Regions from separate parts of the Paenibacillus rhizolycopersici genome, predicted to be linked through region 2. Evidence: riboswitches for the same ligand, from Rfam matches in the RefSeq annotation. Region 2 holds a riboswitch; each other region holds the start of a gene.
The links. Region 2 has a riboswitch for thiamine pyrophosphate ahead of IM700_RS10485 (ECF transporter S component). Riboswitches for the same ligand answer to the same signal wherever they lie in the genome.
Positions count from the first base shown of each region.

Region 1: it holds a riboswitch for thiamine pyrophosphate, as region 2 does, so the genes downstream of both, IM700_RS02710 (ABC transporter substrate-binding protein) here and IM700_RS10485 (ECF transporter S component) in region 2, are expected to answer to the same signal.
Region 3: it holds a riboswitch for thiamine pyrophosphate, as region 2 does, so the genes downstream of both, tenA (thiaminase II) here and IM700_RS10485 (ECF transporter S component) in region 2, are expected to answer to the same signal.

Region 1 covers NZ_JADCNN020000002.1:83,347-87,998, forward strand. The annotation lists gene IM700_RS02695 (sensor domain-containing diguanylate cyclase) at 1-378, opposite strand, end outside; gene IM700_RS02700 (cold-shock protein) at 574-795, opposite strand; gene IM700_RS02705 (cold-shock protein) at 966-1,166, opposite strand; TPP riboswitch at 1,470-1,582, shown strand; gene IM700_RS02710 (ABC transporter substrate-binding protein) at 1,739-2,806, shown strand; gene IM700_RS02715 (MTH1187 family thiamine-binding protein) at 2,862-3,155, shown strand; gene IM700_RS02720 (ABC transporter permease) at 3,152-3,922, shown strand; gene IM700_RS02725 (ABC transporter ATP-binding protein) at 3,951-4,652, shown strand, end outside.
Region 2 covers NZ_JADCNN020000007.1:217,733-222,384, reverse strand. The annotation lists gene IM700_RS10490 (ABC transporter ATP-binding protein) at 1-1,281, opposite strand, end outside; gene IM700_RS10485 (ECF transporter S component) at 1,281-1,886, opposite strand; TPP riboswitch at 1,998-2,109, opposite strand; gene asd (archaetidylserine decarboxylase) at 2,290-3,087, shown strand; gene IM700_RS10475 (hypothetical protein) at 3,133-4,062, opposite strand; gene IM700_RS10470 (helix-turn-helix domain-containing protein) at 4,274-4,652, opposite strand, start outside.
Region 3 covers NZ_JADCNN020000005.1:81,001-85,652, forward strand. The annotation lists gene thiE (thiamine phosphate synthase) at 1-261, opposite strand, end outside; gene thiD (bifunctional hydroxymethylpyrimidine kinase/phosphomethylpyrimidine kinase) at 258-1,076, opposite strand; gene thiM (hydroxyethylthiazole kinase) at 1,073-1,921, opposite strand; gene tenA (thiaminase II) at 1,942-2,637, opposite strand; TPP riboswitch at 2,790-2,893, opposite strand; gene IM700_RS07430 (hypothetical protein) at 3,091-3,393, shown strand; gene IM700_RS07435 (alpha-mannosidase) at 3,621-4,652, opposite strand, start outside.

The sequences.
Region 1 (4,652 bases), on a different contig from region 2:
CCATAGCCAGCCCGCGGTTTGCCCCCCGGCCCCTATCATCTCCCCCAACCCGCCAAAGAGATCGGGAAAAGTTAATATATGCAAAAACGTCATCAATCCACTATATAAATAGGTGCAGGACAACACGAGCAACGCCGGAAGACCGGAGGCCCGATATTGGCTGTAGATGATGAAGGCCGTTAGCATATCCCCAAAAATCAGCCAGCCGATCGCGGCGGAGAGAAAGGTTTCTGTGGCGGGAAGCGCTGTCATCCCAAATGGCAAAGCCACGAGCGACACGGAGATAATCAGAACACCGATGAGAATGGCCAGCTTCCTTTGCTTGCTGCTGGAAGGAATATCGAAGACTTGAGAAGCAACCTTATAATTACCGTGCATCGATGCGGGGGTTCTCCCTTCTGGATGTCAAACATTGTAGTAGTTCAAACATATTAAATTTTTAATATAGATGCAATCCTTTTATGGATATTTCATTTTTGCATACCCAAAAAAAACAAAAACAGCCGTATTCGCTTTAATGCGAATACGGCTGTGGCTGCTGTCAGCGTCCACCGATTCCGGCGGCGTCCTCGTCTATGCCTTCTTGGCCGACGATCTTTGATCGGAGCTTGGATTACTCAGTTGGGGAAGCATGCGCGTTCCCATGACCATCTCAGACGAGCAAAGCGGACAAGCCGGACTATGTTCAAACGTGAAGTTGTCACGCATCCATCCATTGCAATCGTCGCTCGTGCAGGTCCATACCGGTGTATTTTCCTCAGGAATTTCTTCTAACGTTTTTTTACGGTAGTTCATAATTCCCCTCCTTCAAGGTGAGCGTTCTAACCGGGTGCATAGATGTGGTTCGTCATAGTGCTATATGTACCATCAGAAGCGAGGTTTCCGAATGTTAACCTCATGAATGATCTTTGAGTAGAAAAACTGCCCTCAATGCGAGAACGCATTAAGAGCAGTTTCTGGCTAGCTTACAGTTTTACAACGTTTTCGGCTTGAGGGCCGCGGTTGCCTTGAACCACGTTGAATTGTACGCGTTGGCCTTCGTCGAGGGTTTTGAAGCCTTCGCCAGTGATCGCGCTGAAATGAACGAATACGTCATTTCCGCCTTCCACTTCGATGAAGCCAAAACCTTTCTCAGCGTTAAACCATTTTACTGTTCCGGTTTCCATAGGGGAATACCTCCTGTTTAAAGATTAACATGATTCATTTTTTTAACAGAAGTCGCTCAAAAGGGCTGACCCTTATGAACATGCACCACTTGTATAAAAAAAATTCACACATTGAAAAAAGTTCCAGGTTTTAAATAGTGACACTCTTTTCAATGGGTGAATGATCTTCTTTCTAAAACACGAGATGAACTTATTATATCCTTTTGCCAGATAAAAAGCAAATCCCCTATTTTTGCAAACCTGTTCGGAAAGACTGGACAAATGCGGCAAGCGAAAACTATAATGACAGTTGTAATCTGCAGTCATACTGTTCAGGGGTGCTGGAATTGGCCGGCTGAGAGTGTATCCCTCAAAGATACTGACCCTTTAACCTGATCTGGATAATGCCAGCGTAGGGAGCTATACTATATGGATATGAACTCGTTATTCATTTCATTTCCATTGCCTATCGCGTCCCGGATCCGGGACGTTTTTTTGTATCCGAAATTTGGATTGCGCTTAAGGTCGCATTTCCAGGGTTATACCAAGAACAAAGCTGCGGAAATTTAAACAATCGAAGGAGAGAATGTGTCGTGAAAGTTCAACTACGCACCGTGCTGGCGCTGTTCCTCGGCTGTATGCTGCTAATTCTGTCTGCCTGCGGCGGAGCCAACGGAAATAGCGCGGGCAAGGCTGCTGCAGGAAACCAAGGCGGGCAAAATGCCGAGAATGCCGCGCCTAACCAGGCGACCGGCGAAGAGCTGCGCAGCGTCAAGGTTGTGCTCGACTGGAGCCCTAACACCAATCATACCGGCCTTTACGTCGCTAAGGACCAAGGGTATTTCGCCGAGGAAGGGCTGAATGTGGATATCCTCCTTCCCGGCTCCGGCGGCGCTGAGGCGATGGTTGCCTCCGGGGAGGTCCCGTTTGGCGTCAGCGTACAAGAGAACGTCACCCAAAGCCGGCTCCAAGGCGTCCCGCTTGTATCCATCGCCGCAATCATTCAGCATAATACATCCGGCTTTGCTGCACCTGTTGCCAAGAATATCAAGACACCTAAGGATTTTGAGGGCAAAGCCTACGGCGGATGGGGGTCTCCTGTGGAAGAAGCGGTCATTAAATCCATTATGGACCTGCAGGGCGCCGATGTCGGCAAGGTAAAGTTCCTCAACATCGGGGATGCCGATTATTTTACGGCCGTGAAGCGGGATATCGACTTCGCCTGGATCTTCTACGCATGGACCGGCATCGAAGCCGAACTGCGGGGTGAACCGCTGGATATGCTTTACGTTAAGGACTTCTCCGAACAGCTTGACTATTATACGCCGGTGCTTGTCACCAACGAGAAGACGATCAAGGACGACCCGGAGCTCGTGAAGGCGTTTATGCGAGCGGTGTCCAAAGGTTATGATTATGCAATCGCCCACCCTGAGGAGTCGGCGCAAATTTTGCTCAAGGCTGTACCGGAACTCGACAAGGACCTGGTAGTTGCCAGTCAAAAATGGCTGAGCCCGAAATACAAGGACGACGCTCCGCGCTGGGGCGAACAGAAGAAAGAAGTATGGCAGAACTACTCTGATTGGATGCATGAGCGCGGCTTGCTGGAGAAACCGCTTGAGGTCGATGCCGCTTTCACGAATGCGTTCTTGCCGGGCGAATAACTCCCTGAAATTATGCTTTCAACCAATTTCCATTTTCGAAAGGATGAACAAATCGATGCCAAACGCACTTTTAAGCATTCAAATCATTCCAAAAACGCCAAATGGCGAAGATGTGATTCCGTACGTAGACCGGGCCATTGAAGTGATTCAGGCTTCCGGGGTGAAATATCAGGTCAATCCTCTGGAGACCACCATGGAGGGGGAACTCGACGAGTTGCTGGCCATCGTAAAGAAAATGAATGAGGCTGTCATCGAGTTTGGCAGTACAGGCATCATTTCGCAAATCAAAATCTCGTATAACCCCAAAGGCGTCAGCATGGATAAGCTGATTGAAAAATATCGGCCATGAATCTCCGCAGCCTTTGGCACAGCATCTGGCCGCCCCTTGTGGCGGTCATGCTGTTTTTGCTGATTTGGCAGGGCGCCACCGCCTGGTTTCACATCGAAAAATGGATCCTCCCCAGCCCGGTCGATATCGGGCGTGAAGCGGCCGCAGGTGCGGCCAGTTTAGGGGAACACACGCTGGCAACACTGCGGCTGATGCTGATTGGTTTTGCCATTGGAACGCTCGTGGGCTTGTTGATGGCGTTTGTCCTCCATTATGTCCCGTTTCTTAAGGCGTCGTTGTATCCGTTGATCATCTTGAGCCAAAACGTGCCGACCATCGCGCTGGCCCCGCTGCTCATGATTTGGTTTGGGTTCGGGATCCTACCGAAGATCATCGTCATTACGCTCGTCTGCTTCTTCCCCGTTGCGGTGGCGACCATGGACGGACTGAGCCGCACGGATCGCGCGATGCTGGATTATATGCGGATGATCGGTGCGTCCAAGGCGGATATCTTCCGCAAGCTGGAGGTGCCCTACGCGATCCCCTCGATCATGTCCGGGGTTAAAATCGCCGCAACTTACAGCGTCATGGGTGCGGTCATCGCCGAATGGATCGGTGCGGACAAAGGAATCGGCTATTATATGATGCTGCAAAAAGCGTCGTTCCGCACAGACAAAATCTTCGTCGCCATCGCGATCATCGTAGCGATCAGCCTGGCGATGTTCGCCTGCGTTGCTCTTTTGGAAAAATGGCTTGTCCGCTATAAACCGTCGAACGACCGGAGTTAACGCAGCTTACAGAAAGGGTGGCTCGGTTATGAGTGAAAAATCAACGATATGGGATCTGGCCGTACCGGCGCTCGAGGTCCGGCAGATCCATAAAACATTTCGCGACCGGCGACGGGAAGTCCCCGTACTGCGCAATATCTCGCTACGGGTGCCTGCCGGCGAATTCGTGTCGATGATCGGCCCATCCGGCTGCGGCAAAAGCACGCTGTTTCACATTATCGGTGGGTTGACGGCCCCGGAACAAGGGGAAGTCCTACTTCAGGGGCGCCCGGTTACCGGTCAACGCGGGCATATTAGTTACGTGCCGCAGCAACCCGCGCTGTTCCCCTGGCGGACGATTGAGGACAACGTCGTTTTGGCGCAGGAAATCGCCGGAACCAGAAGCCGCAGCGATCGTAAGGAAATCCAACATTGGCTTGAAAAAGCCGGGCTAGGCGGTTTTGAACGAGCTTACCCCCATATGTTATCCGGCGGTATGCAGCAGCGAGCTTCTTTCCTCCGGGGGCTGCTCGCTCCCCAGGAAGTGATGTGCCTCGACGAGCCGTTTAGCGCCCTTGACGCGCTGACGCGCAGCGAAATGCAGCGTTGGCTGCTGGATATTTGGGAAGAGAATAAGCGTTCTGTCTTGATGATTACGCACAGCATCGAGGAGGCGCTGATGCTCTCCGACACCATTTATTTATTCTCGAGCCGGCCGGCGAGCATCCTGCATGCTATTCAAGTGCCTTTC
Region 2 (4,652 bases):
CGCCGCCGCGGCCACGCTGAGGCGCCGTTTCTGGCCCAGCGACAACTGATAAGGATGACGACCCTCCAAGCCGGTTAGGCCAAATCGATTCAAGCACTCCGCCACCCGTTCGCGGATGGCTTCAACACCAAGTCCGTCTTCCCGTAGGGAAAAGGCCACTTCATCCGCCACCCGATCCGCGACGAACTGGAATTCGGGATTTTGGAAAACGAATCCGATCTCGCGAGCAGACCGCTCCAGCTGCCGTTTACGGGAACGGCGGCGCAGCTTCCCCGTCTCCATCCGCTTTCCCTGGAGCACGTACGTGCCCTCTGCCGGAAGCAGACCGATCAGGCTAAGCAGCAACGAGCTCTTCCCTGCACCATTGGGTCCCGTGACCGCGATCCAATCGCCGGGATACACGGCAGCTTGCCCGACTTCAATGACCGGACGTCCTTGCCGAAATCCGCGAAAATCCTTCAACTCCACCATGACGGGCCCATTCGCCTCCCGGACATTCTCCGTCGGCTCAAGCAAGCGACGGCCGCCTTCCGAGGCCAAGTATTCCTCCCACACGCCAGGATACCAAATCCCAAACTCCACAAGAGCGGAACGATACGTGTCAAACACCACCTCCGGTGCGCCTTCGCCGAGTACCCGTCCGTCCGGTCCGAATAACACGACCCGGTCAACAAGTCCTTGCGCCGTCAATTCTTCGATCCGATGCTCCACGATCATTAAGGTCCGCCCCTCGGCTACCTTGGCGATCGCTTGCCAGATTTGCTCGCGCCCCAGCGGGTCCAGCAGGGCGGAAGGCTCGTCGAGCAGCAGCACCTCCGGATCGCCCAACAGGATCGAAGCGAGCGCTAATCGCTGTTTCATCCCCTGGGACAGCGAATCGATCGACACGTGGAGCTCGGGCAAATCGAGGCCCACCTCAGCCAAGGCGGCTTCCATCCGCGCGGACATCTCGGGCTGCGGTATGCCGAGGTTTTCCAGGGCAAAGGCTAGCTCCTCGTCAACATAAGGCATACAGAATTGGGTCTCGGGGTCCTGAAACAGGAAGCGCCACGATGTCGGGAGCTGCTGCGCGGACGTCCGCATCGGGATTTCCACCAAGTCCGGGATGATGCCGGACAAGACCTGAAGCAGCGTCGATTTCCCGCATCCGCTGGGGCCCAATAGCAGCACATGTTCTCCGCGCACAACCGAGAAATCCAAATCCTTGAACACGAAATCGGCTTCACCGGGGAACTTCAACCGCAGCCCCTGCACCTCTGCGGCCGCCATGTCCTTCCGCATCAGTCGTTCAGCGCCGCGTAGTCCTTCGGATCAACCGGCCGCAGCAGGGTGGTGACTCCTGTCGCTTCTACGGCTTTTACCACGGCGTAAGCGAAGTAACCGCAGATCAGCGCAGAGCTGACCGCGCGCATGGCATATTTGGCAGTCAAGAGCCAAGGCTCATAATCCTGCACGTAGCCATAGAAGAAATCCGGAATCACCGATCCAACAGCGGCCCCAATTCCGGCCAGCGCTGCGACGGAGCCGGAGAACTTCCGGTATCGGAACGCGGCGAATACCAGTTCCGCTCCCAAGCCTTGCAGCACGCTGTATAGAACGAGCTGAATGCCCCATTCGCTGCCGAACAGAATCTCCACATGGGCCGCCGCAATCTCGGCAATCAACGCTACCCCCGGTTTACGAATCAGCAGGAATACCAGTGTTGCGGCCAGGAACCACATCCCGTACACCAGTTCATCCGCCTGGAAGAACAGGGGCGAGAACAAATTGTACACCGAACTCCAGAAGTGGTACACCACGCCAAGCACAAGCGAGACCAACACCGTTACCAACAAGTCGCTTAGCTTCAAACCGCGGCCCATTTTTTTCTGAATAACCTCCGACATTTCCATCTCTCCTCTTGATTCCTCAATTTAAATTCCCATCGCATACGTAAAAAAACCGCCTGAATAAGCTCAGACGGTGGTCAGGTCACGAGGTGCGTAAAAAACGCAAGACATCCCGGACGATCGATTCTCTACGCTGGCATTATCCAGATCAGATTAACGGTCCGCGGCGCCATATGCCGCTATCTCAGCCTGATTTGCTCAAGCCCCCGTATCCCTATGCGATTGTTATTAACATACACCAACCTAGCCTCGGCATCAAGCATCAATTTGTACAAATTTGTCATCCGGGGTTACAGGCCGCTGTATTGATTTCGGCCCTGTTCTGTGTCAAGATTAGCGGAAGTGGCAACGAATTCATCAAACCAACGCAGCACTAACGGACAGACTAGGAGGATGCTATTTGGCCGCGAAATGGATGAAATGGATGACGGAACTCTCCTCCCGAAAATGGCTATCCCGATGGATGGGCAAGTTCTCCCATTCGGGCTTGAGCCGGGCGATGATTCCTTTTTTCGCCAAATCCTACGGCATTCCGCTCCATGAAGCGGAGAAGGAGCTTCGGGAATACCGGACACTGAATGAGTTCTTCACCCGAAAATTAAAACCAGGCATGCGCCCGCTGCACGCGGAGCCAGGGACGATGATCAGTCCGGTGGACGCCCTAATTACCTTTATGGGCGAGGTCCAAACCGGCACGATTCTGAACGTCAAAGGACAGGATTACACACTTGACGAGCTGCTGTCGCGCTCCCCCCGCGTAGAAACGTACAAACACGGTTATGCCCTTGTCCTTTATCTTAGTCCTACTGATTATCACCGAATTCATGCGCCCGTGACCGGGAAAAAGTTGGAAAGCGAGCATGTGAAGGGCCGGGTCTACCCCGTGAACGACTTCGGCATGCGCCACATGAAGAAGGTCTTATGCCGGAATGAACGCCTGATTACTTATATTTCCCACAGTTGCGGAGAGATCGCCCTCATCAAAGTGGGAGCCATGAACGTCAGCAGCATCCAATACACGGACCCCTCGGCCAAAAGCTGGGAACAAGGCGACGATCTTGCTTACTTTGAATTTGGATCCACTGTCGTCCTTCTCACCCAGAATGGAACCTTCACCCCTCTGCCCGGTCTCGAGCCCGGTCGGAAGGTAAGGATGGGTGAAGCGCTAGGCCACTTCAAACCCGCAGGAAAATGCTAATGGCTTGCTGAAGCCGCCGGTTTCTCTCCCGGCGGCTTTTCTCCGTTATTGCACCGTGATGCTGCCGATGGATGTCTCTAACGCGACCAGCGGCCCTCCGCCGCCCCTCTCACTGCTTCCTTCCGGCACCCCATGAATTGCCCCAAGTTCGCTTCTCGTTTCCAGATCGCAGGCTACTGATGGATCCAGCGTCGCTGTGATGCTGCCGACATCGGCTCTAGCCTGTAACCGGCTGCCGGAGTCCATCGCGAGAATACCTAGATTCAAGCTGCCGGTTGCCGTAGTGATCGAGGATTCGCCCGACAAACGGGCGTCTTCGACCTTGATTGACCCGACATCGCCAGTCAGCCGATACGTTCCCGTCAGCCCGCTCGCCGTGATTTCGCCGACATTGTTCGTAACTTCGAACTCTTGGATCCCGGCAGGGACCTCTACGACATAATCGATGCGGAATTCGGTAAAATGCAGCTCCTTCTGAGCCCAATCCCACAGGTTTTGATCGGATTTACCCTTGGCGTGTACGCGCACCTGGGCAACGTTCCCCTGAGGGATGACCGAAACCTCACTCTGTTCGAACAACCGATCCAGCTTTTCCGAGCGTGCGGGCAGGTCAGCTGCCTGGATGGTCGCTCTCACCACGATTTGATCGGAAGTACCCTTCTTTATCTCGAGACGACCCACGGCATTCTCCAACTGCAATTTACCGGTGGTGCCGATTTCCCCTGTCGTCGAAAGCTCGTGTGAGCGTCCCGTAAACGTCAGATCGTCCTTCCACTCCCCGGCGGCCAACGCCACCGACTGCTGTACGGATGCCGCAGTATCGCTGAGCGATTGACTCACCGAATCGACGGTGTTTCCCACCGTCTGCTCCCATTGCTGCTGCAGCGTTTGTTTCTCGGCCGGGCCGCAGCCAGCGGCTAGGGCCAACAGCACGGCCGATGCCGCTAACCACGCGATTTTGGATGTAGGTTTCATGAAATAGGTTTCCTCCTTAAATTTCCACCTATCCTGAATTATACCGAGTTGATCCGGAACAACCACAGGCGTGGGACCGGTTCGCTTCCTAGACTTTGGTCAAGGAAAGTTCAGCTTTACGTACGCAGTTAAGCAAAAAGCCGCCGAAGCTTAAGCTCGGCGGTGAACGGAAACGGAATTCGTAAGTGTTGGGTTGTTGGGCATATCCCGACTAACGAATTTCCGATGGGCTTTTTCCCGTATATTGTTTGAACTGACGGCTGAAGAAAAAGATGTCCCGGTAACCCAACGCGTCGGCAACCTCGGTTACATTCATGCCGGCATGCAGCAGCAGATGCTGTGCCCGGTCGATTCTGGACTTGATAATGTAGGACTGTACCGACATCCCGATGATTTCCTTAAACTTGATGGAGAAATACCGCGGGGACAAGCCTGCCCGAGCGGCTAAATCCTGCACCTTGTGCGGCAACCCCGGGTGCTGCAAGACGTAATTGGCCACCTCATGGATGACTTCATGCAACTGGTTGCTGACCTTCTTCTCCATCGGCACCTGGCGTTCTTCACGCAGCAAATGGATCAACAGCTGCTTG
Region 3 (4,652 bases), on a different contig from region 2:
GTCGTCATTGACGAGGAACGGCACACCACGCTGGCGGCATGCGCCTTGCAGCTGGACGGCGAGTTCCCGCAGCGGAGCCCCGGTGAGCGCGCCCGGCCCTTTCTCGCGGAATTGCACGAGCGTGACGCCGCCGGCAAGCGCCTCTTCCAGCACCCGCAGCGGCTCTATACAGCAGTTCGTGCTGCCGATGACCAGATAAGTCCGCAGCAGTTGGCGCATGCGGGCTGCCTCGATGCGACCGCTTCCGCCACCGTCGTTCATCGGGATACTCCTTGTAAGCGACGGTAAGCAAAATGGTTCGTCGGCCCATGCCCATGCCCCAGCTCAAGCCCGTGCTCGATCGCCGCTTGAATAAAGGCCCGGGCGGTCCGTACCGCGTCTAGAGCCGGTAAGCCTTTGGCTAACCCCGCTGTCAGCGCAGCCGAGAAGGTGCATCCCGTGCCATGTGTATGTGGCGTGGGAATTCGCCGTCCGACCAACTCCGTGAAGGTCGACCCGTCATAGTACAAATCAACAACCCGATCGCCGTTCTCGGTGTCGTGGCCGCCCTTGATTACGATCTGCCGCGACCCGTACGCGCAAATACGTTTGGCCGCTTCGCGGCGATCCTCCATGGTGCGGATCGACAGGCCGGACAACACCTCCGCCTCCGGGAGGTTAGGCGTAACGATGAAAGCCAGCGGCAGCAATTGCTCGCGCAGCGCTCGCACCGCTTCCGGCTGGAGCAGAGAAGCGCCACCCTTGGCAACCATTACCGGGTCGACCACCACTTGAGTCCAGCCAAAGGCACGAATCTGGGCGGCAACCGCCTCAATGATTTCCGCGCTGAACAGCATGCCGGTCTTCAGCGCATCCACCCCGAGGTCGGAACCAACCGCTTCGATTTGCTCCGCCGCCGCTTCCGGGGGCAGCGGGTAGACGTTCGTCACGCCCAGCGTGTTCTGAACCGTCACGGCAGTGATAGCCGACATGCCGTAAACGTCCAGCTCCTGGAACGTTTTGAGGTCGGCCTGGATGCCGGCCCCGCCGCCGCTGTCCGACCCGGCAACCGTCAGCACCTTGGAGATCCGGCTCATCCGACCCACCATCCGCCGGCGCCTGTCGCCTGCATTTCACGCACTGCCGCGTGGCCCTTGAGCGAATGCGGATGAAGCTTCGCCAGCTCGTCAAGGAACGCGATCTGGAAGCTGCCCGGTCCGGCGGCAGCCGTCCGCTCGGCGGCGCGGGACGCGGCGGCGCCATAGAACGCTAGCCCGGCGGTACCGGCCAGCAGCAGATCGCGCTCCACCGCGGCGAAGGCTCCCAGCACCGACGTGAGCAAGCAGCCCGTGCCGGTCACCTGGGTCAGCAGCGCGTCTCCGCCGCTGACAAACCGGCACTGCAGCCCGTCGGTGATGACGTCTTCACGGCCGGTAATCGCCACGACCGTGTTCAACGCCCGCGCGGCCCGTACCGCGAGTTCGGCCGCCTCGTCCCCCGCGGTGTCGCCGGCATCAACCCCCTTGATCTCGCGGGTTTCCCCGACGAGATGGGCGATCTCCGCCGCATTGCCGCGCAGGAGCGACACCTTTACCTCGCGCAGGATACGCAGAGCCGATTCGGTGCGGAAGGCGGTCGCCCCCGCACCGACCGGGTCAAGCAACACCGGCACGCCATGAGCGTTCGCCGACCGGCCGGCGAGGATCATCGCTTCGACCTGCTGCGTCGACAACGTGCCGATGTTCAAGACGAGGGCCCCGGCGATCTTGGCCATATCAGCCACCTCCTCGGGTGCATAAGCCATGACCGGCGAAGCGCCAAGGGCGTACAAGCCGTTTGCGGTAAAATTCGTGACGACAACATTGGTCATGTTATGCACGAGGGGTTTCGTTTTTTGCACCTTTTCCAGCACATCGGACAAATCTTTTTCCATTAAGCTCATGTTTTCAACCTCTCTTTCGATCATTTGGATGAATGCGAAATCATCGGCATCGCAACCGGCCAGTCTTCCTGCCGGTAAGCCATATCCCAAAAGAGATATTCCAACTGGCAGCTTTGCAGAAAATGATCGGCCATCCTTTGCCGCTCTTCCTCCCTGGCTGTATCCGCCCATCGGTCTAACGCATGGATAAACTTCTCCGTCACATCCCCCGAAAGACGCCCGTAAAAATCAATCCACTCATAAAACGGATGGTCCGATGTCGGCTGCACTTCTGCCAGCAGCTTTTGGCCGATCTCCAGATAGGTCCAAGGGCAGGGCAATAACACGGCATAGATCTCGCCCAAACTCCCTTCGTGGGCCACCGTCAACATATGACGGATATAATGATGCGCCGAGGGTGCAAGCGGGTACCCCTGCAACTCTTCAAAATTCACTCCGGCGGCCTGGCAAAAAATCTGATGGGGTTGAACTTCACGGTTTAAAATATACGCGATCTGTTCGTTGAACATCGCGATCTCCTCTCGGGTCCGGCTTTTGGAAATCGCGATACCGTAAATCCGCATATAGGCGTTTAAATATTCGTAATCCTGCTTAACGTAATGAATGAGCTGCTCTTTCTCCAGTTGTCCCCTTGCGATGCCTCTGACGAACGGATGATCGAATATGGCTTGATAGATCCCGTCCGCCTGACGTCGCAGCTCCTGCGTAAACCCCATCGTCTCCACCTCCCAATATATTGAACTAGGAAATCCCCTGAGAAGACGACGACAAACGACCTGTTAACAGAGCGCGCAAAAAAGCCGCTCCGTAGAGGGAGCGGCTCGATCAAGTCCTAGGCTGAGATACGACAACCTGAGCACTATTCACATGGGGGCCGACTCCACTTTCCTACGCTAGTATGAACTAGATCAGGTTCAAAGGGTCCAAGATGGTCTCTTGTCTCAGCCGTTTACGGCGCCCCTAGTGGATTTCCTATGCAATTCACCTATTACTCTACCGATCCCTGCCTGGATTGTCAATCCCGTCCAGCGAAAGATCGTTGGATCACTTGCTTCTCTCGTCTACACCATCCCCGGAATGCTGCATAGCATAACTATCAGGGAACTGTCTTGTAAACCGGTTCCTCAGGATAAGTAACCGGATCCCATCCAGCTAAGGAAGGTTAGGCCATGAATTCAGCCGGAAAAAGCAAATCCTCGTCCTCCAACAAGAAAAATGGCAAAAAGGGCGGTTTCCGGCCAAAAACCCCGGAATATACCGTAGCTGCGCTGCTTCTTTCCGGTAAACTTCGCGTGGATTCCGTCCAGTTATACCGTAACGCAACCATGTATGTCTCCCTTGTTGGCGAATACAAAACGATCAGCAGCGATGTAAACGCCGACAAATTGCTGAACTTTCTCAACGAGAATGGAGATATGACCATCAATGACATCATCAATGCCATGAAGAAAAAAGCGGACAATTCCTCCTGAACCCGCTCTTCATTTGAAAGATTCGGGTGGGAGGATCGCTCGCTTTACATCATAACCTAGATGCGGGGGTTTACTACAATGAGTGAATTTGACGGCGAAGGCTTCTCGGAACTCATCGTAATCATCATTCTGGTCGTTCTGTTCTTCTACGGTTCCAACGATATCGAAACGCTGACGGGCGCCCCGACTTCCGATTAACGTCGAAGGCGACCCACAGCGTTCTCTCGTTATTTCAACTGCAAACGAATCGTTTTGATTTCATACGGTGACATCGACAACTCAAGCTCCGCAGCTGAGGAGGATTCTCCTAAAGGCCGTTCCATCATGTCGGTTTCTTGCCAGGAAATCACCGGCATCCCGAAATGGAAGCGAACGCGGCCTCGGCCTCCCTTGTATTCATGCAAACGAACGATCAAGCCGTCGCCGTCTTCCGCTTTTTTCACGGCATCAATGACGACGTCCGCACTTCCACTCGTTTGGAGCAGTGAGAATGAAGACGAGCGCGCCTGGCCCATCGTGGCGTAAACCGGCTGATTTAGCAGCGTTGCTGCCTGTACGGTACCACCTTCGGACCAATGCCCCTCGTGAGGATACAGCGTGTACGTAAACTCATGCTCGCCGCGATCCGCTTGCGGATCCGGATAAGTCGCCGATTTCAGCAGCGACAGCCGAATCACATGGTCCTTAATGTCGTGGCCGTATTTGCAATCATTCAGCAGGCTGACCCCGTACCCGTGCTCTGACAAATCGACCCATTGATGACCGACCGTTTCAAAACGAGCAAGGTCCCAAGAGGTGTTCCAATGCGTCGGTCGCTTGACGTTTCCGAATTGGATATCGTAAGTAGCTTCCGTAGCCCGTACGTCAACTGGAAAAGCGACCTTCAGCAGTTGCTGACGCTCCTGCCAATCAACTTGAGTCTGGAAGTCAATCCGCCGGTTGTTGCCATACAGAATCATCTCTTGGCGGATCGTCGAGTTCATATAAGTCCAAGTAAAGCTAACGACGGCGCGCAGCGAACCCGTCAAGACTTTACAGTCCTGTAGCTGTTCGACCTCGCGTTGTTTCTCCTGGTAGAACACATCGATGTCCCAAGCCTCAAACATTTTCGGCTTATCTTCGAACACCTGAAGTACGTTCCCCCGTTCGCCCGGCGCCAGCACTTCGCGGCCGGCTTCCCGATCAAAGATCGAGATTAGCTGCCCGCCATCATTCCACTCGATGTTATAAATCGGGGTTTCGATTCCGTTTGGCCGTGT